2 regions of the Micromonospora sp. ZG13 genome follow, and region 2 is predicted to be linked to the other one. Evidence: riboswitches for the same ligand, from Rfam matches in the RefSeq annotation. Region 2 holds a riboswitch; the other holds the start of a gene.
The links. Region 2 has a riboswitch for S-adenosylmethionine ahead of thrC (threonine synthase). Riboswitches for the same ligand answer to the same signal wherever they lie in the genome.
Positions count from the first base shown of each region.

Region 1: it holds a riboswitch for S-adenosylmethionine, as region 2 does, so the genes downstream of both, AC5L34_RS25265 (ABC transporter substrate-binding protein) here and thrC (threonine synthase) in region 2, are expected to answer to the same signal.

Region 1 covers NZ_JCADBQ010000016.1:94,490-102,262, reverse strand. The annotation lists partial or broken gene AC5L34_RS25280 (hotdog domain-containing protein) at 1-63, shown strand, start outside; gene AC5L34_RS25275 (amino acid ABC transporter ATP-binding protein) at 87-824, opposite strand; gene AC5L34_RS25270 (amino acid ABC transporter permease) at 827-1,603, opposite strand; gene AC5L34_RS25265 (ABC transporter substrate-binding protein) at 1,644-2,498, opposite strand; SAM riboswitch class IV at 2,771-2,882, opposite strand; gene AC5L34_RS25260 (RraA family protein) at 3,004-3,696, opposite strand; gene AC5L34_RS25255 (MFS transporter) at 3,967-5,205, shown strand; gene AC5L34_RS25250 (sensor histidine kinase) at 5,240-6,760, opposite strand; gene AC5L34_RS25245 (serine/threonine-protein kinase) at 7,064-7,773, shown strand, end outside.
Region 2 covers NZ_JCADBQ010000001.1:687,415-695,187, forward strand. The annotation lists gene AC5L34_RS03330 (hypothetical protein) at 11-1,084, opposite strand; gene AC5L34_RS03335 (cold-shock protein) at 1,262-1,465, opposite strand; gene AC5L34_RS03340 (GNAT family N-acetyltransferase) at 1,676-2,209, shown strand; gene paaN (phenylacetic acid degradation protein PaaN) at 2,262-3,935, opposite strand; gene AC5L34_RS03350 (GNAT family N-acetyltransferase) at 3,989-5,008, opposite strand; gene thrC (threonine synthase) at 5,272-6,558, opposite strand; SAM riboswitch class I at 6,569-6,705, opposite strand; gene AC5L34_RS03360 (DoxX family protein) at 6,837-7,265, opposite strand; gene AC5L34_RS03365 (hypothetical protein) at 7,442-7,773, shown strand, end outside.

The sequences.
Region 1 (7,773 bases), on a different contig from region 2:
CTCCACGTGCAGTTCCTCCGCCCGGCCCGCCCCGGGCGGCTGGTGGGTCGCGGGCGGGTCACGCAGCGCGGCAGGGTAGCCGACCGTCAGAGCACCTGGGAGAGGAAGCGGCGCAGCCGGGGGTGCTCGGCCCGCTCGAAGATCGCGGCCGGCTCGCCGGCCTCCAGCACCACGCCGCGATCCATGAACGCCACCGTGTCGGCGACCTCGCGGGCGAAGCCCATCTCGTGGGTCACCACCACCATCGTCATGCCACCGGCGGACAACTCGGCCATCAGCCCCAGCACGCCCTTGACCAGCTCCGGGTCCAGGGCGGAGGTCGCCTCGTCGAAGAGCATCACCTGCGGGCGCAACGCCAGCGCGCGGGCGATCGCGACCCGCTGCTGCTGCCCGCCGGACAGGTGCGCCGGGCGGGCGTCGGCCTTGGCCGCCAGCCCCACCAGCTCCAGGTGGTCGCGGGCGAGGGCCGCCGCCTCGTCCGCGTCGAGCTTGCGGATGCGGCGCAGCGCGAGGGTGACGTTGCGCAGCACGCTCATGTGCGGGAAGAGGTTGAACTGCTGGAAGACCATGCCCACCCGCTGCCGCAGGGCGTCGGGGTCGTCGCCGCGCACGCTGCGCCCGTCGAGCAGCACGTCGCCGCGGTCGGGCTCGATGAGCCGGTTGATCGTACGCAGCAGGGTGGACTTGCCCGACCCGGACGGGCCGATCACGCAGGCCGTCGCTCCGCGCGCCACGTCCAGGTCCACCCCGCGCAGCACCCGGTTCGCCCCGAAGGCAAGGTGCACGTCGCGGACGCTCAGGCTCACCGAGGTCGTCGTGTCGATGCTCATCGCTGGTTCCCTCCCGCCGCGCCCGGCAGCGCCAGGTCGAGGTCGTCGTCGGCGTCACCGGGAGTGGCCTGCCGGCCGTGCCGCAGCCGCCGGTCGATCCAGTTGACGGCGTGCGTCAGCGGGACCGTCAGCGTCAGGTAGAACAGCCCGGCCAGCAGCAGCGCCGACTGGTTGCCGGTGTTGGCCGCGTAGTCCTGCCCGATGCGGAACAGCTCACGCTGGCTGGCCAGCAGGCCGAGGAAGTAGACCAGGCTGGAGTCCTTGATCAGCGCGATGAGCTGGTTCACCCAGGCCGGCAGCACCCGCCGGATCCCCTGCGGGACGATCACCAGGCGCATCGCCTCGCCCCAGGACAGGCCCAGCGCCCGGGCGCCCTCCAACTGCGCGGCCTCCACCGACTGGATGCCGGAGCGGAAGATCTCGCCGATGTAGGCCGCCGCGATCAGCGACAGGGCCAGGATGCCCAGGGGATACGGGTTGGGCCCCCACACCTGCATCCCCAGCGGCGCCAGGCCGACCCCGATGAGCAGGATCGTCGCCGCCGCCGGCAGGCCGCGGAACACGTCGGTGTAGACCCGCGCCGGCCACCGCAACCATCGCGTACGCGAGATGCCCGCGACGGCCAGCGCCATGCCGAGCACCGAGCCGAGCAGGGCGGCGGAGATCGCCAGGATCAGCGTGTTGGGCAGCCCCACCGTCAGCATCTCGGGCAGCGCCTCGCGCATGGAGTCTGCGTCGAAGAAGGTCTCCCACAGGGTGCTCAACGGATCCATCGTCTCTCCCACCGCCCCGCTTGCTCGTCGTCGCTACGTCTCAGGAGGTGGCCGACGCCGACGGCACCGGAACCGTGCCGCTGCCCGGCGTGAAGTCGGCCGGGATGGGGCGGCCCGGGTAGTACTGGGCCTGCAGGCGGCTCCACGTGCCGTCGGCGATCACCTCGTCGAGCCCCTTGTTCAGCGCCTCGCGCAGCTTGTCGTTGCCCTTGGCGACCGCGTACGCCGTCGGGGCCGGGCTGAGCAGCTTGGCCGCAACCGTGATCTTGCCGGCGCTGTCGGCGGCCGACTTGTCGCCGATCTCGGCCGGGGCGATCCAGGCGTCGGCCGTTCCGGCCTTGAGCTGGTTGATCGCGCCGTTGTAGTCGGGCACCCGGACCGGGTCGAGTCCCTCGCCGGTGGCGTAGTCGTCCTGGACGGTGCCCTGCACGACCACCACCCGCTTGCCGGCGAGCTGGTCGAAGCCGGTGATCGACGAGCCGGCCGGCACGTCGAGTCCGAAGTGGCCGAAGTCGTAGCCGTTGCCGAAGTCGACGGTCTTCTTGCGCGCCTCGGTGATCGTGATCGAGGAGCTGCCGACGTCGAACTTGCGGTTGTTGACCTGCGACAGCAGGGCGGAGAAGTCGGTGCCGACGAACTCCACCTTCAGGCCGACCTTTTCCGCGACCGCGACGAGCAGGTCGTTGTCGAAGCCGGTGAACTTTCCGTCCTTGAGGTAGACGTTCGGCGGGGCGTCGGTGAGCGTGCCGGCGCGCAGCACGCCCGGCTGGAGCAGGCCGTACGGGTTGTCGGCCGCGTCGGCCGCGTCGTCGCCGCAGCCGGTCAGGGCGGTGGCGACGAGGACGGCGGCCACGCCGAGGGCGGCGGCCCGGGTGAGGGACGAGAGGATGCGCACAGGTGTCTCCGATGAGGTGTCTCCGGCGACGGGCACGGGCGTGCGTCGCCGACGGTGCGCCCGATGGGCGTACCGCTGGGATGGTTCAGGGAAGAGGGGGTGGCGCGCCTAGCGCGCGTCGCCGGGGCGACAGGAGGTGGCGCAGACCCGCATCATGTCGATGTGGCGGCGCCGCGTCAGCGCCGGCGACGCCGGTGCCACGGCGGGAACCGCCGGTGGGGGGAAGGTGCGCAGGGACATGGCTCTCCTCGGTCGGTGTCGACCTGGGAACCAGGCCGCGCTTGCACCGGAGCCGCTCCGATGCCTGGTCTTCACCCGGGGCACCCCTGCGCGGACGAGGGTTGCCGGCCAGCGAGCCGGGGCTTGACGCTGGCGCTCATGACCTGCCGACGAGGCTAGCAGCCCGCCACGCTGGGCCGTCCAGCCGTTATGACCACCCTCACGCGCCCGCCGACGGCGCGTCCGTCCCGTCCCGTCGCCTCGGCACCCGCCACGTCCGCCCCGGTCACTCCTCGATCGCCCCGCCGACGCGGCGCAGGTGCTGCCGGAAGGTGAGCCCGGGCTCGGCGGCGCGGCGGGTCAGGTAGTCGGCGAAGGCGGTCTGCTCCCGCAGCGTCTCCCCGGCGCGGATGCGCCGCGCCTGGAGCCGTTCGACGGTGCCGATGCGCTCCGCCGCCGCGAACAGCTCCGCAGCCCGCGCGGCGGGCAGGAACAGCACCCCGTCGTCGTCGGCGACCACGAGGTCGTCGGCGGTCACCAGGTGCGGCCCGACCCGGGCACTGGTGAGCGTCTCCGGCTCCCTCGGATCGAGCCGGGCCGGCCCCGCCGGCAGGCTGCCGTAGCTGAAGACCGGCAGGCCGATCTCCACCAGCTCCGGGGTGTCGCGGTGCAGGCCCCAGACGACGAGCCCGGCGACGCCGGCCGCGGCGCCCTCCAGCACCGCCAGGTCCCCGACGCACGCCTCGTCGGTCCGCCCGCCGTTGTCGATGACGAGCACGTCACCGGCGGCGGCGCCGCCGTACGCCTCCAGGAACACGTCCACGCTGCCGTGGTGGCGCACCGGCAGCACCCGGCCCACGAGACGGTGCCCGGGCACGACCGCCCGGATCCCGGCCGGCGCCGCGCGCGGGGGCACGCCGAGGCGTACGCAGGCGTCGGCGATCAGCGGCGTGGACAGCTCGGCGAAGCGCTCCCGCATGACGTCCTCCTGGCACGTGGTGGTGCGTGGGTCGTCATCGTAGGGAGCACGGGTGCCGCCGCGGCGAGGTCCAATCCGGTGCCGCTGGCTCGGACCTAGACTGTCCACGTGATTCCGATCGAGGCCGTCGCCGTCGCCTACGGCCGCTGGATCACCCCCGACCTGCCGCTGTACGGCAACGAGCACGACCGCTCCGACTTCGCTCCCTGACCGGCCCGGTGCCACGCCGCCCGCCGTTCACCTCCGCCACACCTCCGGGAGCGTTCCGCCATGCCCACACCCGACCACACCGGCGTCGTACCGCCCGCCGACCGGCCACCCGCCGCCGACCCCACCGACACCTCCGCCGTCGCGGTGCTCCGGGCGCCACGGGCCGCCCGGGTCCTGGCGGCCAGCCTGCTCGGCCGGATCCCGCTCGGCGCGGCCCCGCTGGCCCTGCTGGTGTTCGCCCGCGAGACGATGACGCTGACCGTCGCGGGCCTGCTCGTCGGCGCGTTCACCGCCGGCACCGCCGTGGGCCAGCCGATGCTCGCCCGGATGGCGCAGCGCTGGCGGCAGCCGCCGGTGCTCTGGCTGTCCGTGACGGCGTCGACGATCGGCTTCGCCCTCACCGCCGCGCACGTGAACCTGCCGGTGACGGTGTGCGCCGCCGCCCTGGCCGGGGCGGGCGCGCCGCCGTTCGAGTCGTGCCTGCGGGTGCTCTGGCGCGACCTGCTCCCCGCGCACCGCGTGCAGACCGCGTACACCCTGGACATCGCCGTCCAGGAGCTGATCTTCATCCTCGGCCCGGTGGTCACGCTCGCCGCCGTGGGCCTGGCCGGCCCGCCCGGCGGTCTGGCCGCCGCCGCGCTCCTGCAGGCCGTCGGTACCGCGTGGTTCGCCACGACCGACGCGGTGCGTCGCTGGCGGGGCGAGCCGGCCGTACGCCACTGGGCCGGGCCGCTGCGTGCCGGCCGGCTCCGCCTGGTCCTCGGCGCGCTGCTGCTGGTCGGCGCGGCGGTGGGCAGCGTGACCGTCGCCGCGACCGGATACGCCGAGGCGGCCGGAGCCCGGTCCTGGGCGGGCTGGTTGCTCGCCGCGCAGGCCACCGGGGCGCTGGTCGGCGGCCTGCTCTACGTACGCTTCGGCGGGCTGCGCCGGCATGCCACGCTGCCCCGCGCGGTCGGCGTCTTCGCCGTCGGCTACCTGCCGTTGCTGCTCACCCCGGCCCCGGCCGCGATGCTGGGCCTGATGGCGGTCAGCGGGCTCGCGCTGCCGGCGCTGCTGACCATCGCCTTCGTCGCGATCGACGACGTGGCTCCCACCGGCACGGTGGCCGAGGCGTTCGCGTGGGCGGCGACGGCGTTCTCGGTGGGCAGCGCGGGCGGCGCGGCGGTGGCCGGCGCGGTACTGGACGCGGCGGGGGAGGTGACCGTCGGCTTCCTGATCGCCCCGCTGAGCGCCGTCGCGGCGTGCGGGATCGCGCTGGCCGCCACCCGCGCCGCCGGCGGCGGTCGGTCGGCGAGCTGATCGCGGGGCCGGTGCCCGGCGCGCCGGGGCGGGCTCAGACCCCGGCCGCCGACTCCTCGGCCGGCTGGCCCGGCTGCCCGGGTACGACCGCCGCCGGCACCCGCGGCAGCGTGAACACGAAGCGGGTCCCGTCGCGGTACGCCTCGTCCAGGCTCAACGTCCCGCCGTGGTACTCGACGACCTTCTTGCAGACCGCCAGCCCGATGCCGGTGCCCGGGTACGCGCCCCGGGGGTGCAGCCGCTGGAAGATGACGAAGATCTTCTCCGCGTACCGGGGGTCGATGCCGATGCCGTTGTCCTCGACGGCGAAGGACCAGCCCTGCGCGGTGTCCGTCACGGTCACCCGGATGCGCGGCGCCCGGTCCGGGCTGCGGAACTTGACCGCGTTGCCCAGCAGGTTCTGCCACAGCATGGTCAGCAGGGTCGGCTCGCCCCGTACGGTGGGCAGCGGATCGCGGTCGATCGTCGCGCCCGACTCCTCCACGGCCCGCGACAGGTTCGCCTCGGCCTGCGCGAACACCTCGGCCAGGTCCACCTCCCGCTCGTCGCCGTAGACCCGGCCGATCCGGGAGAAGGTGAGCAGATCGTTGATCAGCTCCTGCATGCGGCTCGCCCCGTCGACGGCGAAGCCGATGTACTGCCGGGCCCGGTCGTCGAGCTGGTCGGCGTAGCGGCGCTCCAGCATCTGGCAGAACGACGCCACCTTGCGCAGCGGCTCCTGAAGGTCGTGCGAGGCGACGTACGCGAACTGCTCCAGGTCCTCGTTGGAGCGGCGCAGCTCGTCCGCCTGCTGTTCCAGGGCGTTGCGGTCGTGCTGGCTGCGTTCCCACGCCTCCACGACCGCGCGGCGCATCGTCTCCACGTCGCTGGTCAGCCGGGCGATGTCGGCCGGACCGTCGGGCCGCAGCCGGTGCCGGAAGTCGCCGCCGGCCACCTGACGCACCGAGGCGCCCAGCCGGTCCAGGGGCCGCAGCACCCGCGTACGCACCAGCACGGAGCCGACGATCCCGCACACCAGCAGGGCCGCGAGGATCGCCACGAAGGTCAGGTCCCGCAGCGCCCGGGCGGCGTCGAGGTCGCCCCGGCCGGCGTCGCGGATCCCGTCCAGGCGACCGACCAGCCCGGTCAGCTCGGCGCGCACCGCCGCGAAGGTCTGCGCGTCCCCGGTCACCAGCGGCGCCAGCTCCTGCGGCGTCGCGCCGGCCTGCCGGGAGGCGATCAGGCGTTCGGCGAACTCCGTGCGCCAGCGGTCGGCCAGCCGCCGCGCCCGCTCCAGGTCACCCAGCGCCTCCGGCTCGTCGGCGAGCAGGACGCGCAGCCGCGACATGGTGGCGCGTTCGTCCTCGACGCCCTGCCGGTACGAGTCGACGAAACGCGGGTCGGCGGTGACGACGTGGCCGCGTACGGCCGCCGCCTGGACGAGCAGGCCGCTGTCGAGCTGGCCGACGGCCGTACGGGCCGGGGCGACCCGGTCGGCGAGATGGTTGGAGACCCCGGCGGTGTGCCGCAGCGCGGCGGCGCCGGCCCCGCCGCCGAGCAGGACGATGGCGGTCATCGTCAGCAACAGGACAGTGAGCCACCGGCGGGTCGTCATCGGACGACGGGTCGTTGCCTCGGGAGTCGCCTCGCTGCCCACGACCTGCACCTTAGTGCAGTCGACGGGGCGCGGGCGCGGGGTGCTTGCCGTCGGGTGCTACCAGTGGCGTGTGTCCGTAACCGACCATGTCGCCGCCCGCCGGGACGCCCCGGACGTCCGGGGGCCGGAAGCAGCCGTTGCGCCGATGGCCGCGCCGGCTCCCGCGACCACAATGGCGACCGGGGGCGGCCCCACCGCCCCCGGCGCGGGGGAGGTGTACGCGTGAGCGGCTGGCAGGTCTCCGGCTACCGTCCGGTGCGGCAGCTCGGCGCCGGCGCGTCCGGCCGGGTGGACCTCGCCGTGCACGACGCGACCGGCACACCGGTCGCGATCAAGTACCTCACCGGCGGGATCGGCGACGATCCGACGTTCCGTGCCGGGTTCCGCGAGGAAGCGCGGCTGCTGGCCGAGATCGACGACCCGCACGTCTCCCGCCTCTACGAGTACGTCGAGTCGCCCAGCGGTGCGGCGATCGTCATGGAGCTGGTCAACGGGGTGTCGCTGCGGCAGATGCTGCGCACGCACGGACCGACGACGCCGGAGTCGGCGCTCTGCGTCCTCAAGGGTTCGCTGGCCGGGCTCGGGGCGGCGCACGCCAGGGGCGTCGTGCACCGCGACTACAAGCCGGAGAACGTGCTGGTCACCGCCGAGGGCACCAGCAAGCTGGCCGACTTCGGCATCGCCATGCCGGTGGGCGGGAGCTCGGGGATCAGCGTCACCGGCACTCCCCGCTACATGGCGCCCGAGCAGTGGACGGGCGCGCCGGCCAGCCCGGCCTGCGACATCTACGCGGCCACCGCCACCTTCTATGAGTGCCTCACCGGCCGGCCCCCCTTCGACGGGCGGGACCTGCCGACCCTGCGCCAGCAGCACGCCCGCGCGCCGATCCCCACCGACCCGGCTCCCGTTCCGGTGCACGACCTGCTGCGGCA
Region 2 (7,773 bases):
ATGGGCCCGGTCAGCCGAGTTCGCCGGCCAGCCGCGCGCTGTCCACCGGCCCCTCGTGGGCGCGTTGCTCGGCGTACGTGACGACCAGTCCGACCAGCTGGGCGAGGTGGGTCGGCAGGGCCAGCAGCGCGCCCACCACCGCAACCACGATCACGCCGACCGCCGTGCCGGGCGAGTCCATCGGGGTGGTGCCGAACGGCAGCGCGCCGATGCCCTCCACCATGCCCGCGGCGCCGCCGCCGACGATCACCGCCGCCGCCACCAGCGCCACCCGGCCGAGCAGCAGGCCGAGCCGGTCGTGGAACATCCGGAAGGACCGGCCGATCGGGTGCTGCCGCTCGAACAGGTAGACCGGGCCGGCCATGCTCAGCGCGAAGGCGAAGTAGATGCCGGGGATGAAGCAGAGGCAGAGGCCGAGGCCGATGATCACGCTCATCAGCAGGGTCCAGGCCCAGAGGCCCAGGGCCCGGCGCGCCCCGTACGACAGGGCGGCGCCCAAGCTGACCGGCTGACCGGCCGCCTGCCGGGTGACCACCCAGGTGCCGGCCGCCCAGCCCAGGCTCTGCACGAAACCGAAGACGAGGGCGCTGCCGAGCACCACGGACAGCATGACGCCCAGGTCGGTCACGAAGGTGTCGGGCAGCGCGGCGGGATCGTCGCCCATCGACTGCTCCCACTTGGCGGTCGGGTCGAGGACCAACGAGAGCACCGACACCACGAGGGCCGGCAGCACCTGGGTGAGCAGCAGGATCGGCAGCAGCAGCAGCCAGCCCCGGCGCACCGCGCCGACGCACCGGTTGAACCAGCCGTTGACGCCCGCGCCGGGCGGGGTGACGAGCAGGTCGGCCGGGTCGAGGCCGTGCCCCGGCGGGTACCACCCGTGGCCCGGCTGCCCGGGGTAGGCGACCGGAGCGCCCGGATACCACGGCTGCCCGCCGTACGGGCCCGAGCCGACCGGGTATCCGCCGGTGGGCGGGAAGACCCAGCCCTGCGGCGGTGGACCGGCCGGCGCGCCGCCGGGTGGCGGCGCGGAGGGGTCGGGGTCTCCCGGGGGCGGCGCGGCCTGGGGCGGCTGGTCGGACATGAACCCTCCTCAGCGATGGCTGGAACGGCTCACGATCCTCCCCTGCCGACGCAACCGGGCCGACGCCCGCCCCCGGGGGACGGGCCGGTCACGGGTGCCCCGCGTTGCCGGGTCGCCCCCGGCCCCCACGGCCGGGCCGAGGGGGCGACCGGCGCGGGCGCGGGAGGAGTGCCGGGGTCAGGCGATGACGCGCACGCGCTCGGCCTGCGGCCCCTTCTGGCCCTGGGCGATCTCGAACTCGACCCGCTGGCCGTCGTCCAACGCCTTGTAGCCGTCCATCTCGATCGCCGAGAAGTGGACGAAGACGTCCTGCCCGCCGTCGACGGCGATGAAGCCGTAGCCCTTTTCGGAGTTGAACCACTTGACGGTGCCCTGTGCCACGGTGCACTTCCTCACTCTGCGCGGCGTTCCACGACCCCGGAGGCCGGGCGGGCCGGCACCGGAGGACCACCGGCTCGGCGATCGACGAGGGCCGCTGAAACGGTGACCGAAATCGCACGCTACACGAAGCGTGACGACGGCGCACGACCACAAATCGGGCGAATTTCGACCGAGCGGCATCGGCGCTCATCGCTGTGGTAGGCATGCGTCATGACGAGCGCGCCCGCCGGGTCGCCGCCCGCGCGGCGGGCGGAGATCCGCCGGGTCCGGCCGCGCGACGCCGCCCGGATGCGGGCCCTGCGGCTGGAGATGCTCGCCGACGCCCCACTGGCCTTCCTGGAGACCCTCGCCGACGCGGCGGCCCGGTCGCACGCGGACTACGCGGCCCGGATCGCGTCCGTCTCCACCGGGGCGGGCACCGCGCAGTTCGTCGCGGATCCGGGCGGCCGGCTCGTCGGGCACGCCGGCGGCACGGCGGCTCCCGGGGAACCGGGGCTGACCGTGGTGTACGCCGTCTACGTCACCCCGGCCTGGCGGGGCAGCGGCCTCCTCGGCGACCTCGTCGACGCTGTCGCGGCCTGGTCGCGGGCGTGCGGGCGCCCCGAACTGATGCTGGAGGTCGTGGTCGGCAACGACCGGGCCTACCGCGCGTACCAGCGGCTGGGCTTCGTCGACACCGGCGTACGCGTCCCGCACCCCACCGTGCCGGCGCTCACCGAGCTCCAGATGCGCCGCCCGGCCTGACCCGGCCGCCCGGACCGGCCCGCGTGGGGGCCGCCCCGGGCAGCGGGCCGACTCAGGCGTGCCGGCGGGACTGCACGATGCGGAACCGGTTGGCGACGTAGGCGCCGTCGGTGAGGGCGGAGTTGGCCGCCGCGTTGGCGCCGCTGCCGTGGAAGTCGGAGAAGGCCGCCGACTGGTTCACGAAGACCCCGCCGGTGAGGTTGCAGGACAGGTGCACCCCGACCTCGACCGCCGCCGCCTCGGCCGCGTCGAGGACCGCCCCGTCGGTGGAGTAGACCGCCGCGGTGAGCGCGCCCTTCTCGCCGACCGTGGCGCGCAGGATCTCCAGGCTGTGCGCCGTGGAGTCCGTGGCGATGGCGAACGAGATCGGCCCGAACCACTCCTGCGAGTAGGTCGCGGTGTCGTCGGCCGCCAGCCGGACCACCGTCGGGGTGCGGACCACCGCGCCGGGGAAGGCCGGGTGCTCGACCGTACGCGACTCCAGCACCGCCTCGCCGACCTTGGTGACCGCGTCGAGGCGCTCCAGCACCCCGTCGTTGACGATCGCGCCGGTCATCTCCACCCCGCGCGCCGGGTCGGCGGTGATCTTGGCGACCGCCGCGGCGATCCCGCCCGCCACCTCGTCGAAGCTCTTGTGCCCCTGGTCGGTCTCGATGCCCCCGGAGGGGATGAGGATGTTCTGCGACGTGGTGCACATCTGGCCGCTGTAGAGGGTCAGGGTGAAGCCGAGGTTGCGGCACATGCCGGCGAAGTCGTCGGTGGAGTCGATCACCACCGTGTTCAGCCCGGCCTTCTCGGTGTAGACCGCCGCCTGCCGGGCGTTGGCCTCCAGCCAGTCGCCGTACTCGGTGGAGCCGGTGAAGTCGACGATCTTCACGGCCGGGTGCAGGGCCAGCGTGGAGGCGAGCTTCTCACCCGGGGCCTCGGGCGCGAGCAGCACCAGGTTGGGGTCGAAGCCGGCCTCGGCGAGCACCTCCCGGGCGTACTTCACCGTGATCGCCAGCGGCAGCACCGCGCGCGGGTGCGGCTTGACGACCACCGGGTTGCCGGTGACCAGCGAGGCGAACAGCCCCGGGTACGAGTTCCAGGTCGGGAACGTGTTGCAGCCGATCACCAGCGCCACGCCACGGGGCACCACGTGGAAGGTCTTGCTCATCCGCAGCGGGTCGCCCTTGCCGGCCGCCTTCTCCCAGCCCGCAGTCCCCGGGTGCCGGGTCATCTCCGCGTACGCGTAGGCGACCGCCTCCAGCGCGCGGTCCAGCGCGTGCGCGCCGCCGGCCTGGAACGCCATCACGAAGGCCTGGCCGCTGGTGAACTGCACCGCGTTGGCCAGCTCGAAGATGTGCTTGTGCAGCCGGTCGAGGATCTCCAGGCAGACCCCCGCCCGGGCCTGCGGGCCGGCGTCGCGCCAGGCGGGCAGGGCGGCGGAGGCGGCGGCGACCAGTTCGTCGGCGCCGGCGTGCGGGTAGCGGACGTTCAGCTCGACACCGAACGGGCTGGCCTCGGTGGCGACCCGGTCTGCCGCGCCCGGCTGGTCGAGGGGGAAGTCACCGCCGAGGTACGCCTCGAAGGCGGCCTTGCCGTCGGCGGCGGCGGTCTCGCCGTAGACCCGGGGGCTGGGCGACTCGGGGTAGGCGGACCAGTACCCGCGCTCCGTGATCGCGGTCAGCGCCCGGTTGAGGGTGTCGGCGTGCCTGTCGTACAGGGGGTGCGGGGTCTCCGTCATGCCCGCCATCATGCAACAGGAACCCCTCAGATCAGTAGGGGCGTGTCACAAACTCAGATGGTGAGCTGCCAGTCGGTCCAACCGTCGACGGGACGGAACCCGAGTTGCTCGTTGATCCGCACCATGTGGGCGTTCTCGGCCGCGTTGAAGGTGTCGATCGCGCGTACCGCCGGCTCGTGGGCCAGCAGGTGACGCAGGTTCTCGACCTTGGTGAGCAGGCCGAGGCGGTGACCGCGGTGCTCCGGGTCGACGATGGTGATCTGCTGGAACGCGTGCCAGTCGGCCGACGCGCCGACGTCGAGCAGGGTCCAGGCGACCACCCGGCCGGACGCCTCGTGGCGCGCCGCCGTGTGGTAGCGCCGCCGCCCCCGCGCCCGCAGTGCCCGCTCGATGCCGCGGACGCGTTCGACGTCGATCCGCTCCGGTTCCCACTCCACGTCGCCCAGGGGTGCGTCGGTCATCAGCCGGCCGTCCAGGTAGGCGATGTCGGCGACGTACTCCTCGGGGGTGTCCCCCCGCCAGCGCACGACGTCGTAGCCGGCGGCCCGGCCCCGGGCGTCGACCAGCGCGGCGGCCAGGCCGTCGTGGTCGAGCCGGGTGGTGTCGAGCCGGCGGCGGACCTCCGCCAGCGCCGGCCGGGCGCCGGTCGACGCGGCGAAGGCGGCGGCGGCCCCGGAGCGGGCCGGGCCGCCGGGCAGCGCGGAGACCGCCATCGCCAGCACCCGCTTGCGGCCCCGCTCCCGCAGCAGGCGTACGCCGTGCTCGTGCAGCGCACGGCCGACACCGCGACGCCGGCACTGGGGGTGCACCACCACCTCGGCCGTGGCGTTCTCGGTGTTGTCGAGCTGCGGCAGGTCCAGTGCGAGGTAGCCGGCCGGCACGCCGTCGAGCCGGGCCAGCGCCCAGAGCGGCTCGTTGCCCGGCATCGGGTGCCGGATCGCCGCCTCGAAGCGCCGCCGGCAGAAGGGCGGGAAGTCCGGCAGGTCGGCGTCGTTGGCCGCCGCGCCGATCCGGTACGCCTCGTCGACGGCGGCCTGGTCGGCGGCGTCGAGCGGCGCGATCGCGATGCTCATCGGCTCAGGGTGCGCCCCCCGACGACGATCGGGCCAGCGAATTAACGCTGGCCCGATCGGAAGTTGGTCGGGAGGGACGCTCGCACAACGCCTCCGGCGTTGGGTCGCAAGAACTCAAAGTCTCCGGCGAAACGCCCTCCCGCACGGAGCATCTTGCGCCGTCCGGTTCCTGCCGTCAAGTCCTTGTCGGCGCGTTTTCCGCACTCACAGCGAAAACCCAGTTACGCCGCGAATCCCCCGCCCGCCCCGGTAGCCGGGTCGGGTCAGCCGAGGAGGCCGGCGTCGCGGGCGGCTCGCAGCGAGGGCTTGATGCGGTGGGTGGGGCCGACCTGGCCGGCCACCGCGTCGAGGGTCTTGAGGCCCTCGCCGGTGTTGAAGACGACGGTCTCGGCGGTCGGGTCCAGGCGGCCCGACTCGACCAGCTTGCGCAGCACGGCCACGGTCACGCCGCCGGCCGTCTCGGCGAAGACGCCGGTGGTGCGGGCCAGCAGGCGGATTCCGGCGCGGATCTCGTCGTCGTCGACGTACTCCATCCAGCCCCCCGTGCGGCGCACCGCCTCCAGGGCGTAGATGCCGGCGGCCGGGTCGCCGATGTTCAGGGACTTGGCGATGCCGGTCGGCCGGACGGGGGTGATGGTGTCGGTGTCGGCGTGCAGGGCGGTGGCGATCGGGTTGCAGCCGGCCGACTGCGCGCCGAACACCTTCCAGCCGCCCGCCGGCGCCTCGACCAGGCCGATCTCGACCAGCTCGGCGAACGCCTTGTCGATCTTGGTGAGCAGTTCGCCGGACGCCATCGGGATCACCACCTGCGCGGGGATCCGCCAGCCGAGCTGCTCGGCCACCTCGTAGCCGAGCGTCTTCGAGCCCTCGGCGTAGTAGGGGCGCACGTTGACGTTGACGAACGCGGTGTCCTCGAACTCGTCCGTCTCGACCAGCTCGCCGCAGAGCCGGTTCACGTCGTCGTACGAGCCGTCGATGGCGACCAGTTCGCCGCCGTAGACGGCGGTGGTGATGACCTTGCCCTGCTCCAGGTCACCAGGGATGAAGACCACCGACGGCGCGCCGGCCCGGGCCGCGTGCGCGGCGACGGAGTTGGCCAGGTTTCCGGTGGAGGCGCAGGCGTAGCGGCTGAAGCCGAGCGCGCGGGCGGCGGTCAGGGCCACCGAGACGACCCGGTCCTTGAACGAGTGGGTCGGGTTGGCGCTGTCGTCCTTGACCCAGAGCGGGCCGGTGACGCCCAGTTCGGCGGCCAGGTGCGGGGCGGCCACCAGCGGGGTGAAGCCGGGGTCGAGGGTGACCCGGGTGGCCGGGTCCTGCCCGGCGGGCAGCAGCGCCGCGTACCGCCAGATGTTGCGCGGGCCCGCCTCGATCTGCTCCCGGGTGACCGTCGCCAGCGCGGCGGCGTCGTAGTCGACCTCCAGCGGGCCGAAACACTCGTAGCAGGCGTGCTGGGCGGCGAGCGGGTAGCGGGCCGAACAGGCGCGGCAGACCAGGGCGCGGGCGGGGCTGGCGGTGGTGTCGATGCCGGAGGGGGCGAACGTCGACGTCATGTCGAGGGTCCTCTCATCTTTCCCCCGCATCGCACCCTGCGGCGGGGACGGAATTGGCACCTGCCCCGCCGGTCGCTCTGCGGTGAGCGCGCGGGGTGGTTGCCGGGGCGTCGTCGGGCCGTATCCCTCAGCCCCTCTGGATGAGGTATGCAGTTGTGCCGTCGAGTCTAAGCACCGACAACGCCCGGATCGACGTCGGATCCCACGCTGTGAGCGATCCCGCAGCCGCCGTCGATCCGCCGGGCGGGGCCGGCGGAACCCTCCTCGACGGTACGGATTCAGACGGTCACCGAGCGGGAGTCGGCGGGGCGCCGGGCGCGCAGCAGGGTGTCGAGCGCCCACGCGCCGGGACCGAACACGGCGATCAGCAGGAACGACCAGCAGAACAGGACGGCCAGCTCACCACCGTTGCGCAGCGGCAGCAGCGCGTCGGGCTGGTGCACCACGAAGTACGCGTACGCCATCGAGCCGGACGCCAGCAGGGCCGCCGGCCGGGTCAACAGCCCGACGAGGACCAGGCCGCCGCAGACCGCCTGGATCAGCGCGGCCCACCAGCCCGGCCACTCGCCGAGCGGGACCGCCTCGCCGGTGCCCCGGCTGCCGCCGAGGATCCCGAGCAGTGAGGCCAGGCCGTGGCAGAGGAAGAGCAGGCCGACGACGGCACGGAACAGGGACAGGGCCGGGCCACCTATCCGGTCAGTGAGCATCAGGGCACCTCCGATCAGGACGGCAGGACGGCACCAGGATGCCGACAAAGATTCGACCGTGTCGATGAATTCCCTATCCGTGGGAACGCTCCCATGGATAGGGGCGTCCCTGCCGCCTTGCGGGCTGGCGCGGGCCCGTTACGGTGCCGGTCACATCGACGGAAAGGAACGCGCGAATGCGTCGCAAGCTCGTCCCGGTGGTGGCGCTGACCATGGCCTGCCTGCTGGTGGTGACCACCGCCTGCTCCACGGGCAACCGGAAGAAGCGGAACCGGTCCGCCGACCGGCCCGCCGGCACCGCCGTCGAGCGGGACGACGTCGACACCGCCCCGGCGACCGCCCGGGCCACCCCGACCCCCCGCCCCACCGACGACCGGCTCAGCTGCCTGGAGCTGCGCAACACCCGGGTCGGCAGCAGGAAGATCCGCTACCGCGGGTACGCCGCCCCGATCCGCCTCGCCGACGGCCGCTGGTCCGACCCCGACGGCACGAGGGTGGAGTTGCAGCG